DNA from 3 places in the Marinobacter sp. EN3 genome. Region 2 is predicted to be linked to each of the others. Evidence: predicted binding sites of a transcription regulator. Region 2 holds the regulator's gene; each other region holds the start of a gene.
The links. The regulator FliA, encoded in region 2, starts transcription of late flagellar genes. The targets are predictions, from matches to a motif close to CTAAAGTTTNNNNNNNNNNNGCCGNTAA.
Positions count from the first base shown of each region.

Region 1 (5,966 bases), on a different contig from region 2:
AGGCCATAGAAATCGGCGCCGTTGAAGCTGGCAAAGGCTTCCAGCTTGTCCAGAATGCCCAGTTCCTCGAAGATATCGGCATACAGGCCGATGGCGCCGTAGGCGGAGTAACAGCCAGCACAGCCGCAGGCGGCTTCCTTCTTGTCTTTCGCGTGTGGGGCAGAATCCGTGCCCAGGAAGAAGCGGGGATCGCCGCTGGCCACGACCTCTCTTAGCGCTTCCTGATGCTTGTTGCGCTTGAGGATGGGCAGGCAGTAAAGGTGTGGGCGAATACCGCCGACCAGCATGTGATTGCGGTTATACATCAGATGCTGCGGTGTGAGAGTTGCCCCTAGGTTATTGCCCTGATGGTTACGGACAAACTCGGCCGAATCGGCAGTGGTGATATGCTCAAGAACCACCCGGAGCGACGGGAACGCAGTCAGCGTGGGCGCCAGAACCCGCTCCAGAAACACCTTTTCCCGATCGAAAATATCGATGTCGCTGTCGGTCACCTCGCCGTGTACCAGCAACAGCATGCCGCAATCCGCCATCGCCTCCAGCACCGGGTAGATATTGCGAATGTCCGTTACGCCGGAGGCAGAGTTGGTGGTGGCGCCAGCCGGGTACAGTTTCGCTGCCACTACGCCGGCGGCTTTGGCTTCACGAATGGTCTCGGCAGTGGTGCTCTCGGTCAGATACAGGGTCATCAGGGGCTGGAAGTCCGTTCCCCGGGCCGCGGCCAGAATGCGATCCCTGTACGCCATGGCTGCGCTGGCATCGGTTACCGGCGGCACCAGGTTAGGCATGATGATAGCGCGGCCGAAGCAGGCGGCGGTGGCGGGCACCACATCGTTCAGAATGTCGCCGTCGCGCACGTGCAGGTGCCAGTCGTCCGGGCGTGTGATGGTTATCTGTCGGGTCATGAGAAGGTATCCGAAAGCGAGCGCAAAATTTCGCGGATTATATCAGAAGCGAAAAGCAGATGTTTTTAACCTGATCGTAAGTTATCCGGCTCAAGTTCCCGGTCGGGTCGCCGTTAACCGGTTAGTTCACTGGTTTAAAGGCTCCACGGGGCATTCCTATGGTTTCACCCAATTGGTTCTTCAGGCAGAGCAGATTGCTGAAATTGCTGGCGACGGCAGGGTTGATGTCATTGCCCTCTGCGCCTGTGCTGTCATCCAGTTATGGTGCCGGTATTGAAAACAGCCAGTGGTATCTCTCCGAGTCGGTCTTTGAGTGTTCCCTTGTCCATGAGGTTCCTGGCTTTGGCCGCGCCGTGCTCAGGCACCGGGCAGGGGAAGACCTGCGTTTCTATCTCGAATCGGATCTGAGTGTGATGCGCCCCGGCCAGGGCCAGTTAGTGGTTGAAGCGCCGCCCTGGCGGCCAGGAGTTCCACCGAGCCCCATTGGTGCTGTGCAGGTAACGGATAGTCCGCGCTCGGTGAACCTGGGGAATCGGGAAGCGGTGTTGATTGCCCAGGGGTTGTCCCGAGGTATGCAGCCGACAGTAACCCGAGCCGCGGTATACAGCGGCCAGCCCGTGCGGGTGCAGTTGTCGAATGTGAATTTTTCCGGCCCGTACGCCGGCTATCGTGAATGCGTTGCCAGTCTGCTGCCGGTTAACTTCGACCAGGTTCGGCGCAGCCGGGTTCCGTTTGCCAGCGGGAGTACCAGCCTGTCACAGGCAGACATGAACTTGCTCGACAATATTGTGACCTACGTGATGGCCGACAGCACGGTAGAAAGAATCTTCGTGGACGGCCATTCCGACAGTATTGGTAGCCGGATTGATAACCGCGCGCTGTCGGAGGAAAGAGCCAACGTGGTGGCCGAGTATCTCAAATCCAGGGGAATCGATGAGACTATGCTGACGGTCCGGGCCCACGGTGATCAGTATCCGGTTTCCCGCCGGCCGGCTGATAACCGCCGCACCACCATTCGTTTGCAACGCCAGGGTGAGCGCCCGGAACTGCTGCAGGCTAACGGTATGGGGAGCGAGTTTTCGGGATAGCCGGAACACGCCATCCCGAGTTTCAATATACTGCGTTCAGGACTTCCAGGTGCGCGGCCACACCCTCTGCCAGGGCTTTCAGGTGATACCCGCCTTCCAGCGTGGAGATGATGCGATCGTTGGAGTGGTCATGGGCGACACTCACCAGCATTTCCGTTAACCATCGATAATCCTCGGTTTCCAGATTCAGCTCCGCCATGGGGTCCAGCCGATGCCCGTCAAAGCCTGCCGAGATCAACACCAGTTGCGGACGAAAATCCTGCAGTTTCTTGAGCCAGGCGGCTTCAACCGTCTTGCGGTACTCAGCCGCTGAACAGTCGGCTGCAATCGGCGCATTGACAATATTGTCGGCCTGCCGGTGCACATGGGAATGCGGATAAAACGGATGCTGAAAGCTGGAACACATCAGTATGCGTTCATCACCACTGACAATATCTACCGTGCCGTTACCCTGATGCACATCGAAATCGACAATGGCCACCCGCTCAAGGTGATGGAAGGTGAGCGCCCGCATCGCCGCCAGGGCGATATTGTTATAGAAACAGAACCCCATCGACTTGGCACGTTCGGCGTGGTGTCCCGGTGGCCGGGCGCAGACAAAAGCGTTGGTTACCTGGCTGCTCATCACCATATCGACAGCCTGCACATTGCCCCCCGCGGCCAGCTTCGCCGCTCTCAGGGTGTCCGGCATCATCGCGGTGTCCGGGTCGGTGAACACCCGGCCCCGGGTTGGCTGCATCAGGTCCAGCTGGTGCAGATAGCTTTCCGGATGCACGGTCAGCAGTTGGTCCCGGGTGATTTCTTCCGGACGAACCCAGTCCAGTTCCTGTTGTAGGTTGGTATCCGCGAGGTAGGCGAGAATGCTTGAAAGACGCTCAGGGCTTTCCGGGTGCTCCGGGCCCATGTTGTGTTTCTTGCAGTCGTCGTGGGAAAAAAATGCCGTGGTCATGGGTAATGCCTGAACCTGAGTATGCTTATTATCGCTTTCATGTTATCAGGGATAACCGAAGCCTGTCGTATTTCTTTGGTCTAATAACTCGTTAGTCGATTTACATCATGAAATCGCCACCTAAGATAAGGTATACACTGATAAGCAAGCCGTTTTATTGAAGTTTGTACATTCCTGTCGCGCACACCACTGGGAGAGCCGCGTTGAGTACCCGCTATCTGGAAAGCCTGTTCAATCCTGAATCCATTGCCGTTATTGGCGCCTCGGAACGCGCTGACAACCTCGGGGGTATGGTGTTGCGGAACCTGCTGGGCGGCGGCTATCCGGGCCGGCTCGTGGTGGTCAACCAGAGCGACTACGAAAACGTGCACGGGGTGCCCTGTGTGCGCAAAGTGTCCAAACTGGATTTCAGTCCGGACCTGGCGATCATCTGTACCCCGCCGGACACGGTGCCGAAAATGATCCGCAAGCTGGGTGAATGTGGCGTGCGTACCGCCATTGTAATGACCGGGGGCATGTCCCGGACTCACAGTAAAACCGGCCAGCCATTGATGTATTCAGTACGCGATGCCGCCCGGGAGACCGGCATCCGCGTACTGGGCCCCAACACTATCGGTTTGATGGTGCCGGCGCGGCATCTGAACGCCACCTATGCCCATATGGGGGCCATTCCCGGCCGGGTGGCCTTCGTGGGGCAGTCCGGCACCATTGCCAGTTCGGTGCTGGACTGGGCCTTTGCCAGGGGGGTGGGATTCTCCTACTTCCTGACCCTGGGTGATGGTATGGACATCGATCACGACGACCTGATCGATTATCTGGCCCAGGACACCCAGACCCGAGCCATTCTGCTGCACATTGAAAACATCCCCAACCCCAGGCGCTTCATGTCGGCAGTCCGGGTGGCCTCCCGGACCAAGCCCGTGATTGCGGTGAAATCCGGACGGGTGCCCGAATCCGAGTGGTTTACCCATGCCTTGCCCGCTGGTATCAAACGCAGTGACCCGGTCTACGATGCCATGCTTCAGCGCGCCGGTGTGTTGAGGGTGGACGGGCTTGGCCAGATGTTTGATGCCCTGGAAACCCTGACCCGGATGCGCCCGCTGCGTCGGGAATCCCTGGCCATCATGGCCAACGGCGTGGGCCCCGGCGTATTGGCGGTGGATCGGCTGGCGGATCTCGGCGGTGAACTGGCGGAGCTGTCGGAAGATACGGTCAGGGAGCTGGGAGAACTGCTGCCGCCGTACTGGACCCGCAAGAACCCCATTGACCTTAACTATGATGCCACGCCCGAGCTATATGGCAAGGCTATCAAGATTCTGGCGAAGGACCCTAACGTGGCTAACGTACTGGTGATGTACGCACCCACACTGATCGAAGACAGCCTGCAGATTGCCGATTCCGTGGTGCAGGCGTCCAAGGGCACCCGCTTGAACATCTTTACCTGCTGGTTGGGGCAGAGCACGGTGATGGATTCCCGGGAAGAGTTTTACCGGGCGGGGTTGCCATCGTTCTTTAACCCGGAAAAAGCGGTGATGGCGTTCATGCAGCATGTTCGGCATCAGCGCATTCAGCGGCTGCTGACCGAGACGCCCGAATCGTTTACAGACCACTTCGCCGACCGGGCCAACACCCGCAAACTGGTCGCCAGGGCCTTGCGGGATGGCCGGCGGCATCTGTCCAACCGGGAAGCCCGGCGGGTGATTTGCGACTATGGCATCAATACCATTGAAACCGTCTACTGTGATGACGTGGAAGAGGTGCTGGAGGTCTTCGCAGTCGAGCGCCGCCCCATTGATGTAACTGTTATCCACGAAGATGTGTGTTATCCGTTCCTGGATCTGAGCCCGACCCAGCGCCGCTATAAGGGCACGGTCAAAAAGCTCAACAGCGAACAGGTGATCATCGACAGCTGCCGCTTCCTGATGGACGAATATCGGGAGCATTTCCCGAAAAGCGGGTTCCTGGGTTTTGCCGTCCAGCGTTCCTACCAGCATGTTGGCGGCATCGAGTTCAGTGTGGGGATCACTCGTGATGAGGTGTTCGGGCCGCTGGTGGTTTGCGGGGCAGCCGGTGCCCAGATCAATATCATGACCGATCGCCAGATTGCGTTGCCGCCCCTGAACATGGTGCTGGCCCGCGAGCTGCTGCGGCGTACTTACATGTACAAACTGCTTAAAGAACACAGCCTGAAGCCGGAAGAGGATATCCGGGCGGTGTCCGAAACCCTGGTGACGCTGTCACAGATTGTGATCGATATACCAGAGATCAAGGGCCTGGAAATCTCGCCATTGCTATTCAATGAGCAGGGCGCCGTTGCTGTAAACATCGCTATTGACCTGGATGAACATCCGATCAAGCCCATTATCCAGCCCTACCCGCGAGAGCTGGAGGAGTGGCTGGTATTGCCCAAATCCGGTCGCCGCGTGATTATTCGCCCGGTGCTGGCGGAGGATGAGCCTGCTCATCGGCTGTTTCACGAGCATCAGTCTCCGGAATCCATCCGTTACCGATTCTTCCAGTACCGCAAGCATTTTTCCCGGGAAGACGTGGCCCAGATGGTGCAAATCGACTATGACCGGGAAATGGTGTTCATCGCCAATGCGCCCCGTGAAGATGGTGAAGGCGAGGAGACCCTGGGTACGGTGCGTACCTGGACCGATGCCGACAATCTGCGTTGCGAGTTCGCCGTTATGGTAGATGACCGGATGAAAGGCGAAGGCCTGGGCGTGGCCCTTATGCAGAAGATGATTGATTATTGCCGTGCCCGGGGCACCATGGAAATGATCGGCAATGTGTTGCCGGACAACCGGCCGATGTTGCAGCTGGCCGAGCATCTGGGGTTTGAAATCAAATACAACCCGGAGGAAGAAGTGATGGATCTGCGACTGGTACTGAACGAGCCGCAGAAAGACTGGCAGAAGGAACGGCTGGGCAAAGGGGGGCATCTGTAGCCCCCCGTTCCTTTACTCCTCGACGATGGCGGAGCGATCTTCTCCGCCCAGGGCTTCCAGCAGCCCGGGAATC
Region 1 is NZ_AXCC01000020.1:75,431-81,396, forward strand. It holds gene pyrC (dihydroorotase) at 1-905, opposite strand, end outside; gene Q675_RS26265 (flagellar protein MotY) at 1,064-1,993, shown strand; gene Q675_RS26270 (histone deacetylase family protein) at 2,016-2,942, opposite strand; gene Q675_RS26275 (GNAT family N-acetyltransferase) at 3,146-5,893, shown strand; gene rdgC (recombination-associated protein RdgC) at 5,906-5,966, opposite strand, start outside.
Region 1: Q675_RS26265 (flagellar protein MotY) is a predicted target of FliA. The motif match lies at 995-1,022, and genes of this name have one in related genera.

Region 2 (5,966 bases):
ATTCCCTCGCTGTTGCTCTCCACGTCTGCCGCCATCATGGTTACCCGGGTCACCTCCAGCCAGGACATGGGTGGCCAGATCATTCAGCAGATGTTCAGCGCTCCCAAAGCGTTGGGCATTGCGGCCGGTATCCTGATTCTGCTTGGCCTGATTCCGGGGATGCCCCACATCGCGTTTCTCGGCCTTGGTTTGCTGGCCGCTGGCGCAGCCTGGTTTATCTGGAAGAAACAGCAGCAAACGGTTGAGGATGAAGGTGGTTTTGTTGGCCGTGGCGGCATGGCTGGTGGTGCGGCCCGGCAGGGTGCGGAAATCTCTCCGGATCGTCCGGGTGGCGAGGGGCAGGCACTGCCGGCGCCGGGAGAAACCCGCGAGCTCGGATGGGATGACGTGGCCACGGTGGACATTGTCGGGCTGGAGGTAGGCTACCGCCTGATTCCGTTGGTAGACAAATCCCAGGGTGGACAATTGCTCAGTCGGATCAAGGGGGTTCGTAAGAAGCTTTCGCAGGATCTGGGCTTCCTCATGCCCTCGGTGCACATTCGCGACAACCTGGATCTTATGCCGAACGTCTACCGGATTACCCTGATGGGCGTGACCATTGCCGAGGCCGAGATCCATCCGGAGCGGGAGCTGGCCATTGATCCGGGGCAGGTGTTTGGCAAAGTTGAAGGCATTGCCGGCAAGGACCCCGCCTTCGGCCTGGACGCCATCTGGATTGAGTCCGACAGGAAGGATCAGGCCCAGACCCTGGGTTACACCGTGGTGGATGCGAGTACCGTGGTGGCGACACATCTGAATCAGATCCTGCAGAAACACGCTCATGAACTGATTGGCCACGAAGAAGCCCAGAAGTGGCTGGACCAGTTGGAGAAGATTTCGCCCAAGCTGGCGGAGGAACTGGTGCCGACCACGATTTCCATCAGCATCCTGTTGAAAGTTTTGCAGAACCTGTTGAAAGAAGAAGTGCCGGTGCGGGATATGCGCTCCATTGCCGAGGCCATCGTGAACGTGCATCCAAAGAGTCAGGACCCGAAAGTACTGACCACGGTAGCCCGCCAGGCGCTGCGCCGGATGATTGTTCAGAGTATTTGTGGCAACGACGCCGAAATCCCTGTTATCACGTTGGATCCAGACCTGGAACAGTTATTGCTGAAGTCTGTTCAGCAGAGTCAACAATCCGGCGGTCAGGATGACATTGGTCTGGTGCTTGAGCCCAACATGGTGGAAAAGCTGCAACGATCCCTTCAGGACAGCGTGCAGCGCCAGGAAATGCTCGGCAAGCCCGCCATCCTGCTGGTTTCGGGGCCCTTGCGGCCAGTACTGGCGAAGTTTGCCAGCTACGGGGTAGAGCGTTTGCATGTGCTCTCTTACCAGGAAATCCCGGATAACAAACAGATCACGATAGTCGCTTCTGTGGGTCAATAAACCGACGGAGCATCGCGGGGAGCCAGAGTGCTTGCCGGTGGGAGGATGAAACAGCATGAAAGTAAAACGGTTTTTTGCGCAGTCCATGGCTGAGGCCCTGAAGCAGGTAAGCCACGAAATGGGGCCGGATGCCGTTATTCTGTCTAACCGCCGGGTTGATGGTGGTGTTGAGATCGTGACGGCACTCGACTACGACGAAAACATGGCGCGTCAGCGTCTTGGCGATAGGGCGGTTGAAGCCACCAACGGCTCCCGGCTGGCAGAGATGCAGGCCGAGCAGCATCGTCGGCTGGAAGAGGAGCTGAACCGGTCCCGCAGTCGCATTCGTGAGGTTCGGGAAAAGCGCGCAGGAAGTGGCGCCTCAGGTGGCGTGGCGTCGTCCTTGTCTTTCGAGACTGCCGATTTTCCGGCGTCACGTCCCAGTGATGAAGCGCTGGCAAAGCCGTTTGCGGGTAGCGAATCCGGCGCCGGTGGCTATGCCGATGAACTGGCCAGTATGCGTGCCGAAATCAGCTCTCTGCGTGATCTGGTCAGTGGTAAGGCTGCAACTGCCACGCCGACCGGCAACAGCGCAGTTCAGCAACGATTGGCCGAGCGCCTGCAGGAGTTCGGTTTGGGCGCGGAGCTGGCCGGCTCTCTGTCCCGTCGGCACCGGGCCGGGCGTCTGGAGGACGGCTGGAAGCAGTCACTGAAAATGCTGGCGACCGGCGTTCGTACCGGTCGCGAAGACTGGCTTGATGCCGGCGGTATCTATGCCCTGGTCGGGCCAACCGGGTCTGGCAAAACCACCACCATTGGCAAGCTGGCGGCCCGCTACGTGCTTGAGCATGGTCCGGATTCGTTGGCACTGGTGACCACCGACCGCTATCGTGTGGCCGCTCATGAGCAGCTCTTCGTGTTCGGCCGCATCCTGAATGTGCCCGTGCGTGTGGTGGATGAGAGCCATTCCCTGGATGACATTCTTGATGAGTTATCGGATCGACACCTGGTGCTGATTGACACTGCCGGCCTGACCAGTGCCGACCGCGGTTACCAGGAACAACTGGCGGAGTTGGCTCGCAGCGATCACAATATCCGTACACATCTGGTGGTCTCCGCCACCAGTCAGCCACGTATCATGAAATCCGTGTGGCATTGCTATAAGATGGCAAGCCTTGCAGGCTGCATCATGACCAAGATTGATGAGGCCCTGACCTTGGGCGAAGCGCTCGGGTTCGTTATGGAGACCAGCTTACCGGTGGCCTGGTACACCGATGGCCAGAAGATACCGGAAGATCTCCAGAGGGCGGAGGCCATTCCGTTAGTGCGCCTGGGCGTAGAACGGCTTAAGGCCGTGCAGAGCGCACAGACAGTCGCCGAAGGTGCCTGAGCCTCGTTGGCGACCAGAATAAAACACCGGCACGCGTGCCCGTACAAGAACGTAGTAAGAGACTGATAACAGTATGAGCAGACCACATCCGGTTCAGGTGATTGCGGTTTCCGGCGGCAAGGGCGGTGTCGGCAAGAGCAATGTTTCGGTCAATCTCGGTATCGCCCTGGCCCAGAAGGGGCGCCGGGTTGTCTTGCTGGACGCGGATCTCGGGCTCGCCAACATCGATGTGTTGCTCGGCATTACCGCTAATCGAAATCTGCAAGACGTACTCAGCGGCGATTGTGATCTGAAAGACGTGCTGGTGAATGGCCCTGGTGGTATCAAGATTGTACCGGCTTCCTCCGGCACCCAGCGTATGACCCAGCTCAGCGCCATGGAACATGCCGGCCTGATCAACGCTTTCAGTGAGCTGGGCGACCAGATTGACGTTCTGATTGTGGATACCGCCGCAGGTATTTCTGAATCGGTGGTCAGCTTCCTCAGGGCCTCGCAGGAACTTCTGCTGGTGGTCTGCGACGAACCTACTTCCATTACCGATGCGTACGCGTTGATCAAGCTGATGAACCGGGATTATGGCACCAACCGCTTCCGTATCCTGGCAAACCAGGTCCGCAATGAGCAGGAAGGCCGCCATCTGTTTGAAAAACTGACCCGGGTCACCGAGCGTTTTCTGGATGTGGCACTACAATATGTAGGTATCGTGCCTTACGACGAGGCCGTCAAGAAAGCCGTCCAAAGACAGAAAGCGGTATTGGATGCCTATCCGAGGGCGAAAGCCTCGCTGGCTATCCGGGCTCTGGCCGAAAAAGTGGACAGTTGGCCTTTGCCGTCCTCTCCCAGGGGGCATCTCGAATTCTTCGTGGAGCGGCTCGTCGAAGTCTGATCTGAATCCAGTCCTACAAGAAAACCGGATACATGACATTGGCGAAACATCTGGGAATTTACCATCAGGCCGGCGCCAGGAGCCCTTCAGCCCTGATTGAAGAGCATGCGCCGCTGGTCAAGAAAATCGCCCTTCATCTCATGGCCCGGCTGCCGCCATCAGTGCAGCTGGAAGACCTTATGCAGGCCGGTATGATTGGCCTGCTGGAGGCCGCGCAGCGCTATTCTTCCGGCAAAGGTGCCACCTTTGAAACCTACGCAGGGATTCGCATCCGCGGCGCCATGGTGGATGAGATCCGCAAAGGCGACTGGGTGCCCCGCTCAGTGCATCGCAACGCCCGGCGAATCGCCAGTGCTATCAAGCAGGTGGAAGATCGTACCGGGCGCGAGGCCCAGGATGCCGAAGTAGCTGAAGAGCTTGGCATTGGTCTGGACGAGTACCATGCCTCACTCGCCGACGCTAACAGCGGTAGACTTTTTAGTCTTGATGAGCTCAATGAATCCGGCGAGCTGCCGATAGAAGAAGCAGAAGCGAGTGATAATCCGCTGGACGGTATTGCTTCAGGCGCTTTCCAGCGAAGTCTCGCAGACGCCATTGAGCAGTTGCCTGAGCGTGAAAAGCTGGTATTGAGCCTGTATTACCAGGAAGAGCTCAACCTCAAGGAAATCGGTGCGGTGCTAGGGGTCAGTGAGAGCCGGGTAAGCCAGATTCACAGCCAGGCGGCGTTGCGACTTCGCAGCCGGCTGGCCGAGTGGCGGGATGGTGACAACGACTGATCGGCCAGGTGCTGTGTTTCTCTCTCAGCAAGCTGTGTAGCTTTTGGTAAACGATGCTTTACAACGTGCGCAAACACCACACAATAAGCGCTTAAGGTAGCAGCCTGCTAGACTTCCAAAAGGCTGAATGAATTCCGGGTGTTACTGACTGGAGGTCCCATTGGACAAGAACATGAAAATTCTCATTGTGGATGACTTCTCCACAATGCGACGCATCATCAAAAACCTGCTGCGAGATCTCGGCTTCACCAATACGGATGAAGCAGACGATGGCAACACCGCGTTGCCCATGCTCCGAAGCGGCAAGTATGACTTCCTGGTGACTGACTGGAACATGCCCGGCATGTCGGGCTTTGACCTTCTGAAGGCTGTCCGTGCTGATGAAAACCTGAAGAACCTGCCGGTTCTGATGGTAACGGCAGAGGCTAAGCGGGACCAGATCGTGGCTGCGGCTCAGGCCGGGGTGAACGGGTATGTGGTCAAGCCTTTCACGGCAGCCGTGCTGAAGGAAAAGATCGAGAAAATCTTCGAACGAATCCAGTAACCAGAGGTCGGATGGCTCGCCATGAGTGATACCAAACAGAACCATCAGGGCCTTGATCCGGAGGTGGCGGAGAAGCTTCAAAAGCAGGCCTCCGACCTGGCCGAGAATGTAAACGCCGGGAATTATGCCAAGGCGATGACCCTGATCAATGAACTGAGCGAGGTTCGCGATCAGAGTCTGTATCGGGAAGTGGGGCGACTGACCCGCAGCCTCCATGAGGCAATCCGGAACTTCCAGATAGACCCGCGTAATGCCGAGCAGAAAGAAGTGCTGTCGAAGATGAGCGACGCTTCTGACCGTCTGGCCTATGTGGTTCAGATGACCAGCCAGGCGGCGAACCGCACCATGGATCTGGTTGAGGAAAGCATGCCGGTGGCTCACGCCATGCGGGATGAAGCGGTTTCCCTGCGGGATGAGTGGCAGCGTCTGCGCCGTCGTGAAATGGAGCCTGCGGAGTTTCGGGAGCTTTACGGTCGCATCGACAAGTTCTTCGCTGGCCTGACGACAGACTCCGACAGTCTGTACCAGAACCTGTCGGAAATCCTTCTGGCTCAGGATTTTCAGGATCTTACCGGTCAGGTTATCCAGAAGGTCACCGCGTTGGTGAAAGAGGTGGAAGACAACCTTCTTGGTCTGGTGGTGATGGCCAGCCACGTTGATCAACTGACCGGCACAGTGCATCAGATTGAAGAAAAAGAAGAATCGGCCGAAAAAGGGGTAGGGCCCCAGATCAAGGCCGATGAGCGGGAAGATGTAGTTTCGGGACAGGACGATGTGGACGATCTGCTGTCCAGTCTCGGATTCTGATAATAAAGAGGGTGACGCATGGCGTTAGATGCTGATGAAGAGATCCTGCAGGACTTCCTGGTAGAAGCCGGCGAGATACTCGAAAAGTTGTCGGAGCAGCTGGTGGATCTGGAGCAGCATCCCGATGACAGCGATCTGCTGAACGCCATTTTCCGTGGC
Region 2 is NZ_AXCC01000001.1:638,624-644,589, reverse strand. It holds gene flhA (flagellar biosynthesis protein FlhA) at 1-1,425, shown strand, start outside; gene flhF (flagellar biosynthesis protein FlhF) at 1,481-2,794, shown strand; gene Q675_RS22535 (MinD/ParA family protein) at 2,868-3,680, shown strand; gene Q675_RS22530 (RNA polymerase sigma factor FliA) at 3,713-4,456, shown strand; gene cheY (chemotaxis response regulator CheY) at 4,617-5,000, shown strand; gene Q675_RS22520 (protein phosphatase CheZ) at 5,022-5,807, shown strand; gene Q675_RS22515 (chemotaxis protein CheA) at 5,826-5,966, shown strand, end outside.

Region 3 (5,966 bases), on a different contig from region 2:
CACGCAAACGGGTAGCCGATCAACAGACACACCAGCGTCGTCATGGCCGCCATGTACAGGGAGTGCAGGAACACTTCCAGGTACAGCGGATCGAGCAGTTGCCGATAGGCATCCAGGGTCAGCGGCAGCGAAATAAAGGAGCCCGGGTCCCGGGTCATTACACTGGCACCGACCACCAACAGGTTGGGGGTCAGCACCAGAAACAGCAACCAGCCCCAGACCAGCACCAGCACCGCCGCACGGAACGGCTGCTGTGTCAGGCTACGCATCGGTGCCTTCTTCCTCTGGCAGAGCTTCCGGCTCAGTGGGTAACAGCCATTCCCAGCCATCAACCCAGCTCACTTTGACCGGCTCGCCAAGGCGATAGTCGAAGGTAGGGTCGTCTTCGTCGAAGAATTCCGACGCCAGCACCTCGGTGCCATCCTCAAGATGAATCACCGAATCCAGGGTACTGCCCTTGTAGTTACGTTCAACGATCTTGCCAGCCACACCATCCTCATCGTCCGGCGCCAGTACACGGATATCCTCGGGGCGCAACAGCACATGCAGGGACTGGCCACCGGAGACCGGGAAATCCGGCTTGCGGAAGGTACGCTTCAGGCCGAACACATCCACGGTGATAGTGTCGTCGCCGTTGGCTTTGTCCACCCGGCCCGGGAAGAAATTGGTTTCACCGACAAAGCGGGCGGTAAACAGGTTAGCCGGGCGCTCGTAGACTTCCCGCGGCGTCCCCAGTTGCTGGATCAGGCCGTCTTTCAACACCACCACCCGGTCGGACATGGACAGGGCTTCTTCCTGATCATGGGTGACAAACACAAAGGTGATACCCAGCTCCCGCTGCAGGCGTTTCAGTTCCACCTGCATGGTGCGCCGCAGTTTGTAATCCAGGGCGGACAACGGCTCATCCAGCAACAGCACCTTCGGGCGCTTGACCACTGCACGGGCAATGGCCACCCGTTGCTGCTGGCCGCCGGACAACTGATGCGGCTTGCGCCGGGCGAAGTCCTCGAGCTGGACCATGGCCAGGGCATCCTCGACCCGCTCCCGGATTTCCTGCTTCGGCCGCTTTTCCATTTTCAGGCCATAGGCCACGTTGTCGAAGACCGACATATGAGGAAACAGCGCGTAGTTCTGGAATACCGTGTTCAGCGGGCGGTGCTCCGGCGGGGTGTGAGTCAGGTCCTGATCGCCCAGCGCGATGGTGCCGTCATCCGGATGCTCGAAACCCGCCATCATCCGCAACAAGGTGGTCTTGCCGCAACCGGAGGGCCCCAGGAGGGTAATGAACTCGCCGTCAAAAATGTCCAGATCCAGTGAATCCAGCACTTTTTTGCCGTCGAACTGTTTGGTGAGATTGCTCAGAGATAGCAGTGTCTGTTTCATCGGCCCTGCCCAAAGTTTGAGCGGCGTATTTTTCCAGAAACAGACGCAAACAAAAAGGGGCGTGCGGATATTCCCTGACCACGCCCCTCCTGTTTTCCAGCCCTGTCAGGCCCGATTGTCACGCAGCGGTTTTACTGCTCCGCGACACTGTTCAGATACGCCTTGTCCGAAATGTTAGTCCAGGGGCGCACCTGCTTGAGGTATTCACGCTGTGAGGTGATGATTTCGTTCGCCAGTTCGTCTTTCTCGGCAAATTCATCCAACAGGCGATTGGTGGTTTCTCGAAGGGCGGTAATAACCTCCGGTGGAAACACCTTGTGAGTCACATCCGGGTATTCCTGCTTCATCTTCTCCCAGGCCACACCGCTTTCGTGGGTGCTCTGGATATACATGTCATACGCTGCAGTACGCATGGAGACCCGCAGGATAGCCTGCAGATCAGCCGGCAGCTTGTCCCAGGTTTTCTTGTTGATCAGGAACTGCACTTCGGCATTGGGCTCCTGCCAGCCGGAGTAGTAATACTTGGCAATCTGGTGAAAGCCCATCTGCAGATCCAGCGCCGGGCCAACCCATTCAACGGCATCGATGGTGTTGCGCTCAAGCGCGGTATACAGCTCGCCCGGCGGCAGGTTGGTGACCGCCACGCCCACTTCCGACATAACCTCGCCGGCAAAGCCGGGGGTGCGCATTTTCAGGCCTTTCAGGTCCTCCAGAGACTTGATCTCTTTCCGGAACCAGCCACCCATCTGATTGGCCGTGTTGCCACCCGGGAAGGACAGCAGCCCGAAGGGTTCATATACCTTCTGCATCAACTCCATGCCGTCGTCGTGGTAGAACCAGGCATACATCTCCGGCGCAATCATGCCGAAGGGTATGGTGGTGAAGTACATGGCGTTGGGAATGGTGCCCTTGTAGTAATAAGAGGCGGTGTGGCCCATGTCGTACTGGCCGTTACGGACCAGATCGAAAATACCGAAAGGGGCCTTGTGCTTGTTGGAGGAATCAATCCGGATCTTCAGCCGACCGCCGGACATTTCCTCAGCCATGGCCGCCATGTTTCGGGGCGCATCCCCCAGCAGGCCGGAATTTGGCCCCCAGGTTTCCGCGAGACGCAGGGTAAAGGTTTCTTCAGAGACCGCGAAAGGGCTGGCCAGCAGGCCAAGAGTGCTGACCGCCGCCAGCAGGGTTTTACGCAGGGACATAGTGTTGGCTTCCATTGTTATCAGTTTTTGATTCAAATATGCCTGAATGATCCATCATAACGACGAAAGCCGACCGCGCCAATGTGGCGGGCCGGCTTTCTTATGAGGGTAATCAGACCTTGAACTGGCCAACCAGCTCGCGCAGATTCTCTCCCAACCGGGCCAGTTCGTGGCTGGCCTCATTGGTCTGGGTCACGCCGGTGTCGCTGCGCTGGGCCGCGTCGACAATCCGCACCACGTTCTGGTTGATCTCTTCCGCCACCTGGCTCTGCTGTTCAGCGGCGGTCGCAATCTGAGTCACCTGATCGTGGATCTGGGTCACTGACGTCACGATGGTGTTCAGTGCACTGGTGGCATGATTGATGCGTTCAACCGTCGCCTCCGAGCTCTTGCGGGAGTTGTTCATACGTTCCACCGAAGCCTTGGACTCCGCCACAAAGCCATCAATCATTTCCCGGATCTGATCAGCCGATTCCGCTGACCGCTTGGCCAGCTGGCGCACTTCGTCGGCAACCACCGAGAAACCGCGACCGTGCTCGCCGGCCCGGGCTGCCTCAATGGCAGCGTTCAGGGCCAGCAGGTTGGTCTGCTCAGTAACCGCGTGAATCACATCCAGCACCTGCTGAATATCGTTCGACTTCTCGGCCAGGGCATTGATGCTGCGAGCGGTGTCTTCCATTTCCTGGGACAGCTGATTGACCGCCCCCTGAGCGCTATTAATGGTCTCGCCACCCTCTTTGGCCATGCGGTCCGCATCGGAAGCTGCGCCTTCCACCTCATTGGCATTGCCGGAGATTTGCTGAATCGTTGCCGCCATTTCGTTGATGGCCGAAGCAATCTGGTCGGTTTCCGAACCCTGCTCCTGAACCGACTGGCGGGTTTCATTCGCCACCCGGCTGAGTTCTTCAGCCGCCGAAGCCACCTGGTCGGTGGTAGAGCCGACCTCACGGATGGTGTCCTGAATCTTGATGACGAAGTGGTTGAAGCGGCGGCCCAGAACGGCCAGCTCATCTTTACCATCTTCCGGCAGGCGCTGGCGCAGGTCGCCCTCACCGTCGGCAATCTCCCGCATCATGTCGCTGACCTTGTTCAGCGGCGCAGTCACGGTGCGGCCAATGACCAACCCGATTACCAACGAAATCACCACCACCACAATGGTCAGCAGTAAAATGAAGCCCATAGCAGACGTCATGGTTGCATCGATTTCTTGCCGGGCAGCGGCCACCGCTCTCTGAACATCGGTTACATACACGCCGGAACCTATCATCCAGTCCCAGCCCGGAATGATAGTGGAGTAGGAGACTTTCGGTTCCACCTGGCCGGTAGCAGGGTTGGTCCACTCATAAGGCATGAAGCCATCGTCACCTGTCGCGTCAAACAACCCGCGAACCAGCTTTTGGGTGTTCGGATTGGTAGTCGGGCCTTCCTTGGAGGGGTCCGGTGCATAGGCGAGATTGAACAGACTGCGATCGTAGGCGAAGACATAGTTGTTCTGACCGAACTTGATTGACCGCAACCGCTCTCGCGCCTCTTCCTGCGCCTCCTGCTCCGAAAAACCGGGAGTGGACTTGGCCTCAAGCACCACGGATTTCGCGGTTTCAACCAGATTTTTCAAACCTTCCTTGCGCGCTTCCAACAGTTCCTGCTCGAGGCGTTGCAACTCTGCCTCTCCATTGGCCCGGATCTGGTTCGCCGTAATCCATGCAACTGTTCCAGCCGTAATCAGTACAGGCACCAATACACCAATCAGAAGCCGTGTTCTGATGGTCAGGTTGCTCATGAAGGTCATGGTCTTCGCTCCGGGGTCATTTCTTGTAATCCTTTGATTATGCACAAACGCAACCCGCACTCCGTTGCAGTTTGTTAAAAGCTGTATACCAAACGCAGGTCAGGAACAGGTTTTTATGTAAACAAGCCCGTCATATCAGTGTCATACGTCTAAATACGTATCGGCCGTCATGTAAACGACTTGAGGCTGTGTCAGACTAAGGTCTGAACATTCAGCTCATGAGCAAGCATGCATGAAACGGCTTTTTCTTATCCGCCACGCCAAATCGAGCTGGAACGACGACAGCCTCTGCGACCAGGAACGCCCACTGAATGACAGAGGCCAAAGCCAGCTTGCGCCGCTCGCGCGGGCAATGAAATGCCTGGGCGCGCTGTCCGGTGCCATTTATGCAAGCCCCGCTGTGCGAGCCCAGCAAACGCTGGCAGGTGCACTCAGCGTCAACGACCAGCCGGCCCATGTCCGCACCGAAAACGAGCTTTACACCTTCGACTTCCGGCGTCTATTACGCTGGCTGCAGAATCTGGATAACGCTCAGAACCGCATCACCCTCATCGGCCACAACCCGGCATTACTCGAACTGGCCGCCTTTCTGGTACCCCAGGCTCCGTTCGAATTGCCAACCGCCAGTATCCTGGAGATCCGGCTGCCGGTAAGGCACTGGAAGAAAGTGGACAAAAACAAGGGTGCACTGGAAACCTTCCTGACGCCTCGTGATTTCAGTTACAACGAATTCCGGCGCAAGAACCGAAAAGCCAGTCCCGACGCCACTGATCTGGACCAGAACACGCTCCCGGAGGTTTTACAGCAGCTGAACAACCAGTTGGAACTTCTGACCCCTGGGGTGATGCTGGGGCTGGATGACGAATTCCTGCACCAATACCGCATTGCCCTTCGCCGCAGTCGGGCCATTGCCGAACCCCTGGCCGAGATTACCGGCGATCGCCAACTACAGGAGCATATCCGAGAACTGAAGCGACATGCCCGGGCCACCAGCGCCCTGCGGGATCTGCACGTATTTCTTCAGGATATCCCCGAGCTGTGCCACGACAACCCACAACTCTGCACCACGCTGACCGACTGGGCGCGGCTCAGGGCATCTAAAGCACAGCGCAAACTGGCCAAACGCCTTGGCCAGAAACGCTACCAGCAAAGCCTGTCGCGCTGGCAAGACTATATTGAGTCCAAATCTTTTCATAAGCTGGCTGCAAACCTGCGGAAAAAAGACATCCAGGCCGCGACAAACCGCCGCCTGAAGCAGTTCAACCGAAAAACCGCAGAACTGCTGCACACCGCTCCGGATGAAGCCCTGCACCAGCTGCGCAAGAACCTCAAGCGTATCCGCTATCTTCTGGAACTGGATGCCCGGTACAGCAAGCCATTCCGGAAAGAGCTACGCCAGCGACAGGATCTGTACGGCCGTTTCCAGGATCTGCATGTCCAGATCGAGCTGACCCGACGATTCCTCGCCGACCATCCGGAGTGCGACGGGGTGTCACTGACTGGCAAACTTGAGCAAGAGAAAGCCAATACCCGCAGGCAAATACTGGCTATGGGTGGACTGAACGTCTGAGGCCTCAAGAAGAAGGTTCGGG
Region 3 is NZ_AXCC01000011.1:65,263-71,228, reverse strand. It holds gene potB (spermidine/putrescine ABC transporter permease PotB) at 1-269, opposite strand, end outside; gene potA (spermidine/putrescine ABC transporter ATP-binding protein PotA) at 262-1,383, opposite strand; gene Q675_RS23725 (TRAP transporter substrate-binding protein) at 1,515-2,585, opposite strand; gene Q675_RS23720 (methyl-accepting chemotaxis protein) at 2,698-4,374, opposite strand; gene Q675_RS23715 (CHAD domain-containing protein) at 4,607-5,944, shown strand; gene Q675_RS23710 (cation diffusion facilitator family transporter) at 5,867-5,966, opposite strand, start outside.
Region 3: Q675_RS23720 (methyl-accepting chemotaxis protein) is a predicted target of FliA. The motif match lies at 4,532-4,559, and genes of this name have one in related genera.